2 regions of the Latilactobacillus sakei subsp. sakei DSM 20017 genome follow, and region 1 is predicted to be linked to the other one. Evidence: predicted binding sites of a transcription regulator. Region 1 holds the regulator's gene; the other holds the start of a gene.
What was found. Region 1 encodes HrcA, which represses chaperone genes, less so after heat shock. Its sites were predicted from a motif close to TTAGCACTCNNNNNNNNNGAGTGCTAA; they were not measured.
Positions count from the first base shown of each region.

Region 2: a site for HrcA is predicted at 3,186-3,212, ahead of groES (co-chaperone GroES). Genes of this name have one in related genera too.

Region 1 covers NZ_AP017929.1:1,214,444-1,222,018, forward strand. The annotation lists gene ribF (riboflavin biosynthesis protein RibF) at 1-578, shown strand, start outside; gene hemW (radical SAM family heme chaperone HemW) at 578-1,717, shown strand; gene LEUCM_RS06085 (CatB-related O-acetyltransferase) at 2,352-2,999, shown strand; gene hrcA (heat-inducible transcriptional repressor HrcA) at 3,180-4,238, shown strand; gene grpE (nucleotide exchange factor GrpE) at 4,254-4,847, shown strand; gene dnaK (molecular chaperone DnaK) at 4,884-6,725, shown strand; gene dnaJ (molecular chaperone DnaJ) at 6,843-7,575, shown strand, end outside.
Region 2 covers NZ_AP017929.1:118,309-125,883, forward strand. The annotation lists gene kimA (potassium transporter KimA) at 1-440, opposite strand, end outside; gene groL (chaperonin GroEL) at 1,194-2,819, opposite strand; gene groES (co-chaperone GroES) at 2,873-3,157, opposite strand; gene LEUCM_RS00705 (CPBP family intramembrane glutamic endopeptidase) at 3,329-3,961, shown strand; gene LEUCM_RS00710 (redox-sensing transcriptional repressor Rex) at 4,010-4,657, opposite strand; gene LEUCM_RS00715 (ABC-F family ATP-binding cassette domain-containing protein) at 4,855-6,801, shown strand; gene LEUCM_RS00720 (YccF domain-containing protein) at 6,841-7,203, opposite strand; gene LEUCM_RS00725 (PTS sugar transporter subunit IIB) at 7,303-7,575, opposite strand, start outside.

The sequences.
Region 1 (7,575 bases):
CTGGGTTTGATTACACCTATGGTAAAAAAGACATCGCTAATATGCAGACCCTTAGCACGTATGCCAAAGATCGTTTTGAAATCGTGACGGTGGCGGAACATGACTATCAAGGCCATAAGATTGGTTCAACTTTGATTCGTGAAAATTTGGATCAAGGTCAAGTAGCGGCGGCTAACGAGTTGTTAGGTTATGTTTACCAAACGACTGGGGAAGTTGTTCATGGTGAAGCTCGGGGCCGGGAACTCGGCTTTCCAACGGCTAATATTGAAAGTCAAAAACCGGAACGTTTACCAGGCATTGGGATTTATGCGGTCCGCTTATTGGTTCGCGGCCAATGGTACTGGGGGATGGCGTCAATTGGCCGGAACGTAACGTTCCACGCCAATAATCCCGTGACAGTTGAGATTAACTTACTCGACTTTAGTGCGGACATTTATGGTGAACAAGTTAAAGTTGAGTGGTATCAGTATTTAAGAGGTGAAGTGAAGTTTGATTCGGCGGAAGCGTTGATTGACCAACTCCACCAAGATGAAGCTGATACCCGGACTTATTTTGAGAAATTAGAGGCCCAACATTAATGGCAGGAGCATATATTCATATTCCGTTTTGCGAACATATTTGTTATTACTGCGACTTCAACAAGGTCTTCATTGAAGGCCAACCGGTTGATGAGTATGTTGACATGTTAATTCGCGAGTTTCAATTAGTAATGGCGGAATACCCAGACGAGAAAATTGAAACGATTTATGTCGGTGGTGGGACACCAACGACACTCTCACCAGCCCAACTACAACGTTTGTTGGATGGCATTCATCAGTACTTACCTTATGAGGGTGGCGAGTTTACGTTTGAAGCCAACCCCAATGATTTACAAGATACCGCTAAATTACAGGTACTAAAGGATAACGGCGTCAATCGCTTGAGTATTGGTGTGCAGTCTTTTAATGATGACATTCTGAAGAAGATTGGCCGGATTCATCGTAGTGCTGACGTTTATCGGGCCATTGCTAATGCGCGTCAAGTGGGTTTTGAAAATATCAGTATTGATTTGATTTTCCGACTACCGCAACAAAGTGAAGCAGATTTTATGGATAGTTTGAAACAGGCAATCGATCTTGACTTGCCGCATTATTCAACTTATTCATTAATTTTAGAGAAGAAGACTATTTTCTATAATTTGATGCGTCAGGGTAAGTTACGCTTACCATCGCAAGATGTTGAAGCACACATGTACCAAAATGCGATTGATAGTTTCCAACAAGCTGGTTTAGAACAATACGAAATTAGTAATTTTGCCAAACCAGGCTACCAGTCTGCACATAACTTAACCTATTGGCGGAATGAAAAGTATTTCGGCTTTGGGGCCGGTGCTTATGGCTATTTAGGCAAGGACCGCTACCACAATTTTGGGCCAATCCAACAATATTTAGAACCACTACAAGCGCATAAAGTGCCAGTGATTGAACGCCACGTGCTTCCCTTGACCGAACAAATGGAAGAAGAACTCTTCTTAGGGCTTCGGACAATGCAAGGTGTCTCAATCAAGCACTTTGAAGAAAAATTCAGATACCCACTACAGAATATCTACGGCGAAACAGTCGCCAATCAGATTGAAAAAGGGTACCTAAAACAAGAAGGCGACTGGCTAAGACTAACTGAATCAGGAAAGTTCCTAGGCAACGAAGTCTTCCAGGAATTCTTGTTAGACAGCTACTAAGTGCGTTCAAACCGGTTATATTCCGAGCACTAGCATAACAAGGCGAATGATTGCTGGAAGTAATTGTTTGACTTGTGACGCTAGGCACAGGAATATGGTTTGAAAAGTACGTTAAAGAAAAGAAATGCGTCATCAACGGGTTACTTCTGAGCATTTACATAACTTGGCGAATTGACGATGTAATCGTCAGTTTGACAAGTGTTGTAAAGCGCAGAAAGTTGTTGATGAAAGCACGTTAAAGAAAGAAGTGCGTTCAAGCTTGGTCAACTTTTGAGCATTAGCACAGTGGGGCGAATAAACGACGCAGTCGATTATTTGACGCACGAAGCTAAGCGCAGAAAGTTAGCTTGAAAAGCACGTTAAAGAAAGAAGTGCGTCATCAACGGGTTACTTCTGAGCATTTACATAACTTGGCGAATTGACGATGTAATCGTCAGTTTGACAAGTGTTGTAAAGCGCAGAAAGTTGTTGATGAAAGCACGTTAAAAAGAAGTGCGTTCAAACCGGTTATATTTCGAGCAAATAGGATGGTGATCATTTTTGGTTAGACACCTTTTACAATTACGGGCCGTTTCACAAGCAGTCGCTTCTAAGTTAAGCAGATAACAAAAACTTAGAAGCGAGGTTTTATGAAATGGACAAGAATACTTATCAACATTGGTCAGAAACAAAATATTTAAAGGATTTGGTGACAAACCCATTAATTGAAGTCGGCGATTATTCTTACTTTTCGGGGTATTATGATCACCAGAATTTTGAGGACGGCTGTGTGCGATATCATTGGGGCGATGATGCCTCACGCGCCTTATTTAATCCACAGACTGAATTTGGTTGGCAATTGGACCGCCTAATTATTGGCCGTTACGTTTGCATTGCCAGTGGCGTTGTTATTTTGATGGGCGGTAATCATAATCATCATAGTGATTGGATTAGTGCCTATCCGTTCCCAGAACAAATTGCGGCCTCTTATGAGCCTAAGGGCGATACAATCATTGAAGACGGTGCGTGGCTTGGGATGCGTGCGTTAATTATGCCTGGCGTTCATATTGGGCAGGGTGCGATTATCGCTGCCGGTGCGGTGGTGGTTAAGGATGTGCCAGCGTACGCTGTCGTCGGTGGTAATCCAGCACGGGTTTTAAAGTCACGGTTTACACCAGCTGACATTGAAACCCTGCAAGCAATTGATTGGTACCACTGGCCAATTGAAAAAGTCCAAGCAGCCCAATCAATATTAGCGAGTCATTCAGTCGCTGATTTACAACAATTTCACGAGAATTATTGATAGCAATCTTTGAAAAGGTCACACTCATCATTTGGGTGTGGCCTTTTATCAGTCTTTGGTCCCATTTTCATTAAATCCGTGAAAATTACAGTTCAATTCTTGACTTTATTTGACGTTCTTGCTATATTAATACTTGTAATTAGCACTCGTAATAATCAAGTGCTAAAAAGAGGTGATAACATGCTGACCGAAAGACAATTAATGATTTTGAAAGAAATTATTCGTCTTTTTACCGAGAGTGGTCAGCCGGTGGGTTCTAAGAAGCTAATGTCTGAATTACCAATGCACGTTAGTTCCGCGACAATCCGAAATGATATGGCTGATCTTGAGAATGTCGGTTTAATAGAGAAGACGCATTCGTCTTCTGGACGGGTTCCTTCTATGAAGGGCTATCGTTACTATTTAGATCATCTCATTCAGCCCGCTGTCTTAAATCCAATGGATGTTGCGACTGTGCAACAATCATTTGGACGCCATTATCATAAGATTGACGAGATTGTTTCACAATCTGCCAATATTCTTTCAAACCTAACGAGCTATACAGCGATTACGTTAGGACCGGAGATGGCAGAGATTCGGTTGACAGGTTTCCGACTTGTGCCACTTGGTAATCACCAGGTAATGGCGATTATCGTGACAAGTGCCGGAACGGTTGATAATCAGGTTTTCACAATTCCAAATGCGATTTCAGGTGATGAACTTGAAAAAGCGATTCGAGTCGTGAATGATCATCTAATCGGATTACCGTTGACCGTTGTCAGTCAGAAGTTGAAAACAGAAGTGCCTGCGTTATTAATGCAATACATGGGCTCACCGGGCGGCTTTTTAAACATCTTCGATGATGTCTTAAAACAAGCCTCACAGGAACGTTTATATGTGGGGGGCCAATCGAACTTGTTAAACTTCTCAGAATTGACGGATGTGTCACAGTTGAAGTCAATCTACAACATCATTAATCAATCGGACGATCTAGCCAAGTTGCTAGAGTTATCACCGGGTGAGGCCAATAGCCAAGTTCAGGTTCGTTTGGGCGATGAAATGACCAATGATTTATTGAAGAATTACAGTTTAATGACTGTTAATTATGATGTTGGTGAACACGGCCAAGGATTGATTGCTTTATTAGGTCCCACTAGCATGCCATATTCGCGCATGATCGGATTACTCGATTTATTCCGCGAAGAACTAGCGAAGAAACTAATTGATTATTATGCAGATTTTGATGATAATCAATCTTAAAAGGAGCGTGTTTGTTTGACAAAGCAAGAAAAGGCTGAAAAACAAGAAAAGCCAACTGAAGAAACTGTAGAAGAAACGCCTAAAAAAGAAACACCATTTGAACCAGTTATGGAAGCTGATGAAGTTGAAGAAACAACTGAAGCACAAGCACCTGTTGAAGAAGCAGATGATAAATTAGCTGAACTTCAAAAGAAATATGACGCTATGGAAGATAGTTTCTTACGGTCACAAGCTGAAATTAAGAACATCCAAATGCGCAATCAAAAAGAACAAGCTAACTTGTTAAAATATGATGGCCAATCATTAGCTAAGGATGTCTTACCCGTTTTAGATAATCTAGAACGCGCATTGGCAGCTGAAGCAACTGATGAAAGTCTTAAAAAGGGTGTTCAAATGACATATGATCATATGAAACATGCTTTAGAAGACCATGGTGTTAAAGAAATTGAGGCGCAAGGTCAAGCCTTTGATCCGACCATTCACCAAGCCGTTCAAACGGTTGCGGTTGATGGTGATCAAAAAGCTGACACCGTGGTTCAAGTCTTCCAAAAAGGCTATTATTTGAAGGACCGCGTTTTACGACCAGCAATGGTTGTAGTTGCACAATAATAAAATTTAAAAAATTAAAAAAAGAGGGTATTTTCAATGAGTAAAGTAATCGGTATTGATTTAGGAACAACAAACTCAGCTGTTGCCGTATTAGAAGGCGGACAACCCAAAATTATTACAAATCCAGAAGGCGCTCGTACAACACCATCTGTTGTATCATTCAAAAATGGTGAAATCCAAGTTGGTGAAGTTGCTAAACGTCAAGCAATCACTAACCCAGATACAATCGCATCAATCAAACGTCACATTGGCGAAGCAGGTTACAAAGTAACTGTTGGCGACAAATCATACACACCACAAGAAGTTTCAGCAATGATTTTACAATACATCAAGAAATTCGCTGAAGATTATCTTGGTGAAGAAGTCACAGAAGCTGTTATCACAGTACCTGCTTACTTCAACGATTCACAACGTCAAGCTACTAAAGATGCTGGTAAGATTGCCGGTTTAGATGTTAAACGGATTATCAACGAACCAACAGCTTCAGCTTTAGCTTACGGTTTGGACAAGACAGAAACAGACGAAAAAGTCTTAGTTTATGACCTTGGTGGTGGTACTTTTGACGTTTCTGTTCTTGAATTAGGCGATGGTGTCTTCCAAGTATTATCAACAAATGGTGATACACGTTTAGGTGGGGACGATTTTGATGAAGCTATCATGAACTGGTTAGTTGAAAACTTCAAATCAGACAATGGTATCGACTTATCAAAAGACAAGATGGCTATGCAACGTCTAAAGGATGCTGCTGAAAAAGCTAAGAAAGATTTATCAGGTGTATCAAGCACACAAATCAGCTTGCCATTTATCTCAGCTGGCGAAAATGGTCCTTTACATTTAGAAATGACATTATCACGGACTGAATTCGATCGTTTAACATCAGACTTAGTTGATCGTACAAAAGCACCAGTTATGAATGCTTTGAAAGATGCTGGCTTAGATGCAAACGAAATCGACAAAGTCATCTTAAACGGTGGTTCAACACGGATTCCTGCTGTTCAAGAAGCTGTTAAGAACTGGACAGGCAAAGAACCTGATCACTCAATTAACCCTGACGAAGCTGTTGCACTTGGTGCTGCTGTTCAAGGTGGCGTTATCTCAGGTGACGTTAAAGACGTTGTTTTACTTGATGTTACACCATTATCATTAGGGATTGAAACAATGGGCGGTGTCTTCACGAAGTTAATCGACCGGAATACAACCATTCCTACAAGCAAGGCCCAAACATTCTCAACTGCTGCTGACAACCAACCTGTCGTAGACATCCATGTCTTACAAGGTGAACGTCCAATGGCTGCTGACAACAAGACTTTAGGTCGTTTCCAATTAACAGATATTCCTGCTGCACCTCGTGGTGTGCCACAAATCGAAGTTAAATTTGATATTGATAAGAACGGTATTGTTAACGTTTCTGCTAAGGATCTTGGCACAAACAAAGAACAAAAAATCACTATCAAGAGTAACTCTGGTTTATCAGACGAAGAAATCGATCGTATGATGAAAGAAGCACAAGAAAACGAAGAAGCAGATACAAAACGTAAAGAAGAAGTTGATTTGAAGAACGATGTTGATCAATTAATCTTCCAAACAGATAAGACTTTGAAAGAACTTGAAGGTAAAGTTTCTGACGAAGAATTACAAAAAGCAAAAGATGCTAAAGAAGAATTAGTTAAAGCACAACAAGAAAACAACCTTGAAGACATGAAGACAAAACGCGATGCGTTAAGTGAAATTGTTCAAGAATTGACAGTTAAGTTATATCAACAAGCCCAAGAAGCACAACAAGCTGCTGGTGGTGCTGAAGGTAACGCAACTGATGCTAAGACTGATGACGGTACTGTTGACGGCGACTTCGAAGAAGTTAAAGACGACAAAGAATAAGAACGTTAAAAAAAGCCAAACCTAGTATGGTCTAGGGCTTTGGCTTTTTTAATCAATCAGTTATGCTATTCTTGTTAGGGTAGATTTAACCCGTAAGTAAATGAATGGAGGCCCACAATGGCTGAAAAAAGAGATTATTACGACGTCTTAGGTGTCGGACGCGACGCTTCTGACGATGAGATTAAAAAAGCCTATCGTAAACTTTCTAAAAAATATCATCCAGATATCAATAAAGCACCTGATGCAGAAGCAAAATTTAAAGAAGTAACTGAAGCATACGAAGCATTAAGCGATCCTCAAAAGCGAGCAGCCTATGATCAATATGGTCATGCGGGCATGAATGGCGGTTTTGGTGGCGGCGCTGGTGCTGGTCAAGGCTTTGGTGGCTTTGGCGGTGGTGCAGAAGGTTTCGGCGGATTTGACGATATCTTCAGTTCATTCTTCGGTGGCGGGGCTCGTCAACAACCTAATGGCCCACGTCAAGGTTCTGATTTACAATATCGAATGGACTTGAAGTTTGAAGAAGCTGTCTTTGGTAAGGAAACGAAGATTTCTTACAGCCGTGAAGCCGAATGTCATACTTGTCACGGCTCAGGTGCTAAGCCTGGCACAAGTGCTGAAACGTGTCATAAATGTCACGGTGCTGGTCAAATCCAAGTGGAACGTCAAACACCACTTGGCCGTATGATGTCACGCGAAACATGTGATGTCTGTGGTGGGACTGGTAAGGAAATTAAGTCAAAATGTGATACTTGTCATGGGACAGGTCGCGAAGAAGAACGTCATACCGTTAAGGTGAAAGTCCCTGCCGGTGTTGAAGATGGCCAACAAATGCGTCTTCAAGGTCAAG
Region 2 (7,575 bases), 840 kb from region 1:
GAAATCCCTACCTGGTGCCCGTACATTGCCGGAATTGCCGAGGTAATCGCCTCAGCACCAGCCGAAATACTAACCGCAACTGTTAACATGTAATCCACAAGCAGTGAACCACCTGCGACTAAACCCGCATTCTTACCCAAGTTTTCACTTGAAACGACATAGGCGCCACCACCACCTGGATAGGCGTGGATAACTTGCCGATAAGAAAGGGTTAAAGAAATCAATAACACCAATACGAACGCTGCAATTGGAATTGAATACCAAATTGCTGCTGCAGAAAGCGTTGTTAAAACAACAACGATTTCTTCGGTTCCGTATGCAACTGATGACAAAGCATCAGAAGACAACATTGCCAAGGCCTTGAAGCGCCCTAATTTCTGGTTACCTTCATCGGAAGACTTTAATGGTTTCCCGATGAAAATCCGTTTTAGTTGTTGCATTGCAATATAACTCCTTTAATTAATCGTATTTCTATACATAAAAAGCCCTCATGTGATAATCGCCTGTTACCATTTCACACGGTGACTTTTGAATATAATATCCTACTTAAAAATAATTGCTGTTTTTTCGAACAAAAGGTATTCTACTATATCTGACACTAAAATACTACAAGAATTTAACTTAGGTACCTATCTATTCTAACCATCATTGACCGTTAGTTATAGCGTCGATTAGCTAAATAAAATCTATTTCGACGGGCGCCTTGCATTCATTATAAGCTAAAAAATGATAATAACCAGCGTTAATTTTGAAAACGACAGAAAAAAAGGCCATCCCCAGTAAAATGCTGGGGATGGCCTTGGTTGGACGTACTGCTTTAACGTGTTTTTTGGTTGCAACAACCTCCGCTTAATCTAAAATTGGCAGTAATCCTAAGCCCAAGATTACTGCCAATTTTGTATTAATGCTCAGTTGCTACCCGCAACCAAACACACTTCTTTCTTTAACGTGCTTTTTGAAACTGATTCCTGCGCCTAACTACAAAATGAGCGTTATGGCAAGACCCGCCATAACGCTCATTTTTAGGTTAATGCTCAGAATCAACCCGTTTCAAACGCACTTCTTTTATTAACGTGCTCTTCGAGCAGCCTTTTCCGGTTAACTGCAAAACGGGCATCATGGCAAAGACCGCCATAATGCCCGTTTTACTGTTAATCCTCAAAGCCTGACCAACTCGAGTCACACTTCTTTAATTACATCATGCCACCCATTGCTGATGGGTCCATGCCTGCTGCTGGTGCTGGGTTGTCTTCTGGTTTGTCAGCAACCACTGCTTCAGTTGTTAACATTAGAGCAGCAACACTAGCTGCGTTTTGTAATGCTGAGCGTGTTACCTTAGTTGGATCTAAGATACCCGCTTCAATCATATTTTCCCAGTTGCCGTTTGCTGCATTGTAGCCAACTTCAACAGGTTGTGATTTTACTTTTTCAACAATGACTGAGCCTTCAAGACCAGCGTTTGTTGCGATTTGACGAACAGGTTCTTCTAATGCACGAAGCACAATGTTAATCCCTGTTTGAACGTCGCCTTCTTCTTCAAGAGTGGCAACACTTTCGATGACATCGATTAATGCTGTCCCACCACCGGCAACGTAGCCTTCTTCAACAGCTGCACGCGTTGCATTTAAGGCATCTTCAATCCGATATTTTTGTTCTTTCAATTCTGTTTCTGTGGCAGCACCAACCTTGATCACTGCAACACCACCAGCTAATTTAGCTAAGCGTTCTTGTAATTTTTCACGGTCAAAGTCTGATGTTGTTTCAGCAATTTGTTTCTTGATGTTTTCAACACGTTCTGCGATAGCTGATTTGCTACCAGCACCTTCAACGATTGTTGTATCGTCTTTTGTAACAGTTACCTTACCAGCTGTCCCTAATTGATCGATTGTTGTTTCTTTCAATTCTAGACCAAGGTCACTTGTAATCACTGTGGCACCTGTTAATGTCGCAATGTCTTCTAATTGTTCCTTACGACGATCGCCAAAACCAGGGGCCTTAACAGCAACCACGTTGAATGTCCCACGAATCTTGTTCAAGACAAGTGTTGGTAATGCTTCGCCATCAACATCATCGGCAATGATTAATAAGGCTTTACCTTCTTGCACGATTGATTGTAGAAGTGGTAAAACATCTTGAATATTTGAAATCTTCTTATCTGTAATCAAAATGTATGGGTTGTCTAAGTCAGCTTCCATCTTGTCGTTGTCAGTCACCATGTATTGTGACAAGTAACCACGATCAAATTGCATCCCTTCAACAACGCTTAATTCAGTATCAATCCCTTTTGATTCTTCAACTGTGATGACACCGTCGTTACCCACTTTTTCCATGGCATCAGCAATTAAACGACCAGTTTCTTCGTTAGCTGATGAAACAGCAGCAACTTGGGCAATCGCATCTTTGCTTTCAACTTTGTGTGAAATTTCGTGTAACTTCTTAACAGCTTCTTTAGTCGCTAATTCAATCCCACGACGGATACCAACTGGGTTAGCACCGGCTGTCACATTCTTCATCCCTTCGCGAATAATTGCTTGGGCTAAAACAGTAGCGGTTGTTGTACCGTCACCGGCGATGTCGTTCGTTTTTGAAGCAACTTCAGAAACTAATTTGGCACCCATATTTTCAAAATGATCTTCTAATTCGATTGCTTTAGCGATTGTCACACCATCGTTAGTGATTTCTGGTGAACCGTAAGCTTTTTCCAAAACAACGTTGCGGCCTTTTGGTCCTAATGTTGTCTTAACAGTGTTAGCTAATTGATCAACACCTGCTAACATTTTTGAACGTGCGTCTTCTGAAAATTTAAGTTCTTTTGCCATAGTTATTTCACCTCAAAAAAATTTTTTAGTTTGTTTTTAAACGTTTCAGTTTATTATTCAATAATGGCGATAATGTCTTTTGCGTGTAATACCAAATATTGTTGGCCTTCGTATTCAACTTCTGAACCAGCATATTTATCGTAAATGACTTCATCATTTTCTTTGACATCAAGTGGGATTCGCTGACCGTCACTGGTCATTGCGCCGGCACCAACGGCAACGACTTTACCAGTTTGTGGTTTTTGTTTGGCGTTACTTGCAATGACAATGCCACCTACTGTTTGTTCTGCTTCGTCTTTAACGGCGATCACTACGCGATCTTCTAATGGTTTTAACACTTAAAATCCCTCCATCACTTTTTCTTTTTTAGCACTCTAAACACTCAAGTGCTAATCACATTTTTTATCATAGCATTTTTTCAGAACATTGCAAGTATTTTGCTATCCCCTTTTGCATTTTAGTAGTCAATGCGCTACGCTATGGTCACATCAACTTTCAGGAGCGTAATCATGACTCAAAGCCAACAAAATTTTAGGCTGATTATCAGCTATCTCATCATTTTATTAATCCCGAGTGCCCTCGTCCGCTTTTTTGGCCTGTCGGATCAATTCTATTTATTCACCACAATCACGGACAGCCTCGGCGCACTTTTATTACTCTATTTTAATTATCGGGGTCCCAAAAATAGTCTTGAGAAACACCCCTTGCCGCTTAAGAAAGCCATCATCTGGGGCATTAGTGGTATTTTACTCGCGTTAATCGTCCAAATTATCGCTGGTTCAATTGATCATCTACTCTTTAAAAATAGTACGCAATCACTCAATACGCTCACTCTCATGACGGCCCTCAAAGCCCAACCGTGGTTGATCATTATTCTAACAATTGCTGCGCCAACAATGGAAGAACTCGTTTTTCGAAAGGCGATTTTTGGCGGTCTTAGCGGCCGCTTAAATTCGGTATTAGCCGCACTCATCTCTAGTTTATTATTTGCCGTGATTCATCAAGACAGTCATCTAATTATCTACGCGGCAATCGGCCTTTTCCTTTGTTGGCTGTATCGCAAAACGGGTTCCATTTATACAACGATTATCAGTCATGCGGGAATGAATCTCGTCGTGACGCTCTTTTATCTCAGTCATTAAAAAATAGAGCCCATTAACCGACATCACTGCTGGTTAATGAGGCTCTATTTATTTTGACGCTTCTTCTGTATTATAATTATCAAGGAAATAAATTAACGTTTGTAACTCTTTCGCTAAATCAACATTTTGAATCCGAATCGTATTCGGTACAGAAATTCGAATTGGGGTAAAGTTCATGATGCCCTTAATCCCTGCATCAACTAGTTGATCCGTTACTTTTTGAGCAACTTCGATTGGGACCGTCAAGATGACGATTTCAATTTGTTGTAACTTCAATTGTTCAACCATTTCGTCCATTGAGTAAACCGGCACACCTGTTTGGATCGTGCCAATTAATTCAGGTTTAACATCAAAAGCAGCGCTAATCCGAATATTATTCGTTTGTCTAAAGTTGTAATTTAACAAAGCATGTCCTAAATTACCGATACCGATCAAAGCAACATTCGTTAAGCGATCTTGATTCAACGTCTTCTTGAAGAAACTCAAGAGAGACTCAACATCATAGCCATAACCCCGTTTACCGAGCGCACCGAAATATGAAAAATCACGGCGAATTGTCGCACTATCGACTTTAACAGCTTCAGATAGTTCAGTTGACGAAATCTTGGTCTTACCCGAATTGTTTAAAAAGTTTAGATAACGATAATATAAAGGTAAACGCTTCGCTGTGGCTCTTGGAATTTTATTTTCAGCCATTTGGAACCTCCGTTCATTCTTTTACTTGTGAAAATATCCCTACACTATATTGAAATGATACTGAATTTTCTTGTGAAAAGCAATTAATTTACTATTTTGACTGTCTTTGCCCTAAATCTGTTATGATAGTTGAAACGGACTTTAACGATTCCTTAAAATGGTACCTTAAAAACACGACATCGAAAGGATTTTACATTGTGATATTATTACAGGTTCAACAAGTCGCCCGTCACTTTGGCGGTGACTACTTATTTAAAAATGCACAATTGGAAGTGCAAGATCACGCCCGCGTCGCCTTAGTTGGCCCTAACGGTGCTGGTAAATCAACACTTTTGAAGATGATTGCTGGCATTACGACGCCCGATGATGGTCAAATTATTCTGGGTAAAAATGTCCAAGTTGGCTACTTAGCCCAAGATAGCGGTCTTAGTTCTGAACGGAACATCTATGACGAAATGCTAACGATTTTCGAAGGCCTTCGCCAAATGGAAGCTCAGATGCATACGTTGGAACAAGCAATTGCCGATCCAGATGCTAATCGTTCAGATGAGGACTACCAAGCCCTCTTAAAACAATACGATCAGATTCAACACGACTTTTCTGAAGCAAACGGGTATGGTTACGAAGCCGAAATTCGTGGTGTATTGCACGGTTTCCAATTCCCAGAAGAAACTTTCACCAAACCAATCAGCACGCTATCTGGTGGCGAACGGTCCCGCTTAGCACTTGCTAAGCTATTACTTGAGAAAAAAGACGTCTTAATCTTGGATGAACCAACTAACCATTTGGACATTCAAACCTTAACATGGCTTGAAAATTATCTTCAAACCTATCCCGGTGCACTTTTAACCGTTTCTCATGACCGTTACTTCTTAGACAAGATTACTAAAGAAGTTTACGATATGAGTCGCCACACATTAACGCACTACACCGGCAATTACAGTCACTTCTTGACGCAAAAATCAGCCAACCTATCACTCGAATGGAAGGCTTATGAGAAACAACAAGCCGAAATCGAGAAACTCCAAACATTCGTCGACAAAAACTTAGTTCGAGCCAGCACGACTAAGCAAGCCCAAAGCCGCCGTCGTCAACTTGAAAAGATGGATAAGTTAGAACGCCCAACCAACGACGCCTCTAAAATCCACTTCCATTTTGATATCGATCAACCAAGTGGTAACGAAGTCTTGCAAGTCGTTGACGCGGCTGTTGGTTACTCAGCCGACAAAGTAATGGTCGAACCGATTAACTTTGAGGTCAACAAGCAAGAACGCTTAGCGATTATCGGACCTAATGGGATTGGTAAATCAACACTTTTAAAGAGTATCCTTCATCAAATTCCATTCTTAAAAGGTCACGAACGTGTTGGTAGCAATGTTTCTATCGGTTATTATGACCAAGAACAACGCAACCTCCACGCTAACAAAACGGTTCTTAATGAATTATGGGATGAACATCGCACCACCCCTGAAAAAGAAATCCGCACACTTTTGGGCAGCTTCTTATTCACCGGCGACGATGTTTTGAAAGTCGTTTCACAATTAAGTGGTGGCGAAAAAGCACGACTGTTACTAACTAAACTAGCCATGAACCATGATAATTTTTTGATCATGGATGAACCAACTAACCATTTAGACATCGATAGTAAGGAAGTTTTAGAACAAGCCTTACGCGAATTCGACGGCACCGTCCTCTTCATCTCCCATGACCGATATTTCATCAACCAAGTGGCAACCGGCATCATTGAACTGTCAACCACCACCGGCAGCAAGCGCTACTTAGGCGATTACGACTACTATCTCGCTAAAAAGGCTGAGGAAGAAGCCTTCGCACAAGCCGCTGAAGTGCCAGTTGAAGTCAGTGACCAACCTGTTACTGCTCAAGATAATTATAAAGCCAGCAAGGAAACACAACGGGCTCAACGGAAGTTAGAACGAGAAGTCACTGCTTTAGAAGAACAAATGGCAACACTCGAAGAACAAGCAACTGCCATTCAAGAAAAAATGACGCAAGCCGATATCATCACTAAACCATTGGTCTTGCAGGAATTACAACAAGATTTAGAAAAAGTGCAAGCAGACCTTGCTCAAACAGAAGCTGATTGGGAAGAACAAGCGATGGCACTAGAAGAATTTACTAATTAAAAACCAGAAAAAGCGCGTATCGTAGGATACGCGCTTTTTTTAGCCAACAATTTGTTTGCCAAACGGACTCAATGATAAACTTGCTAATTTAAAATGTTGATGGGCAAATGGGATGCCGACAATTGTAATTGTTAATAACAAGCCCCAGAAAATATGGTTGGCCCATAAAATAAAGCCCCCAAAGATAAACCAGACAATATTTAATAAAAAGGAGCCTGCACCACCGCTCGAAACAACTCGTGCGTTAAACGGCATTAACGTCAAACCACCAATTTTAAAACATTGTAAGCCAACTGGAATCCCCACGATTGTGACACACCACACTAAGCCGGCTAAAAACCAACCAACTGCGCTCACTAAGCCACCGAAAATCCACCAAATAATTGTGCCTAAAAGACTCATCAGCTACTCCTCCTCTACTCTTTTCTCCGATTATACAGACTTGTCCAACCCTAATCAAAAAGCCCGCCTAATTAATTAGGTGGGCTTTGTTTTTAATCATTAACCGATTAGTGCTAACGCTTGTTTCAAGACGGTTTCGCCATCCATCATCCCGTAGGCTTTCATATCGATCACTTCAACACCAATGCCTTTAGGTGCCAATTTTTCTTTAAATTGACCTTCCATAAAGCGTACTTGAGGGCCTAATAAGACGCAATCAATTTTTTTGTTTTCTAATTGGTTATCTGCATCTGATGCGCCAGTTGCGAAGATTTCTGCATCGACACCTTGTGCTTCTGCTGCCTTTTGCATTTTTGAAACGAGCAAGCTAGT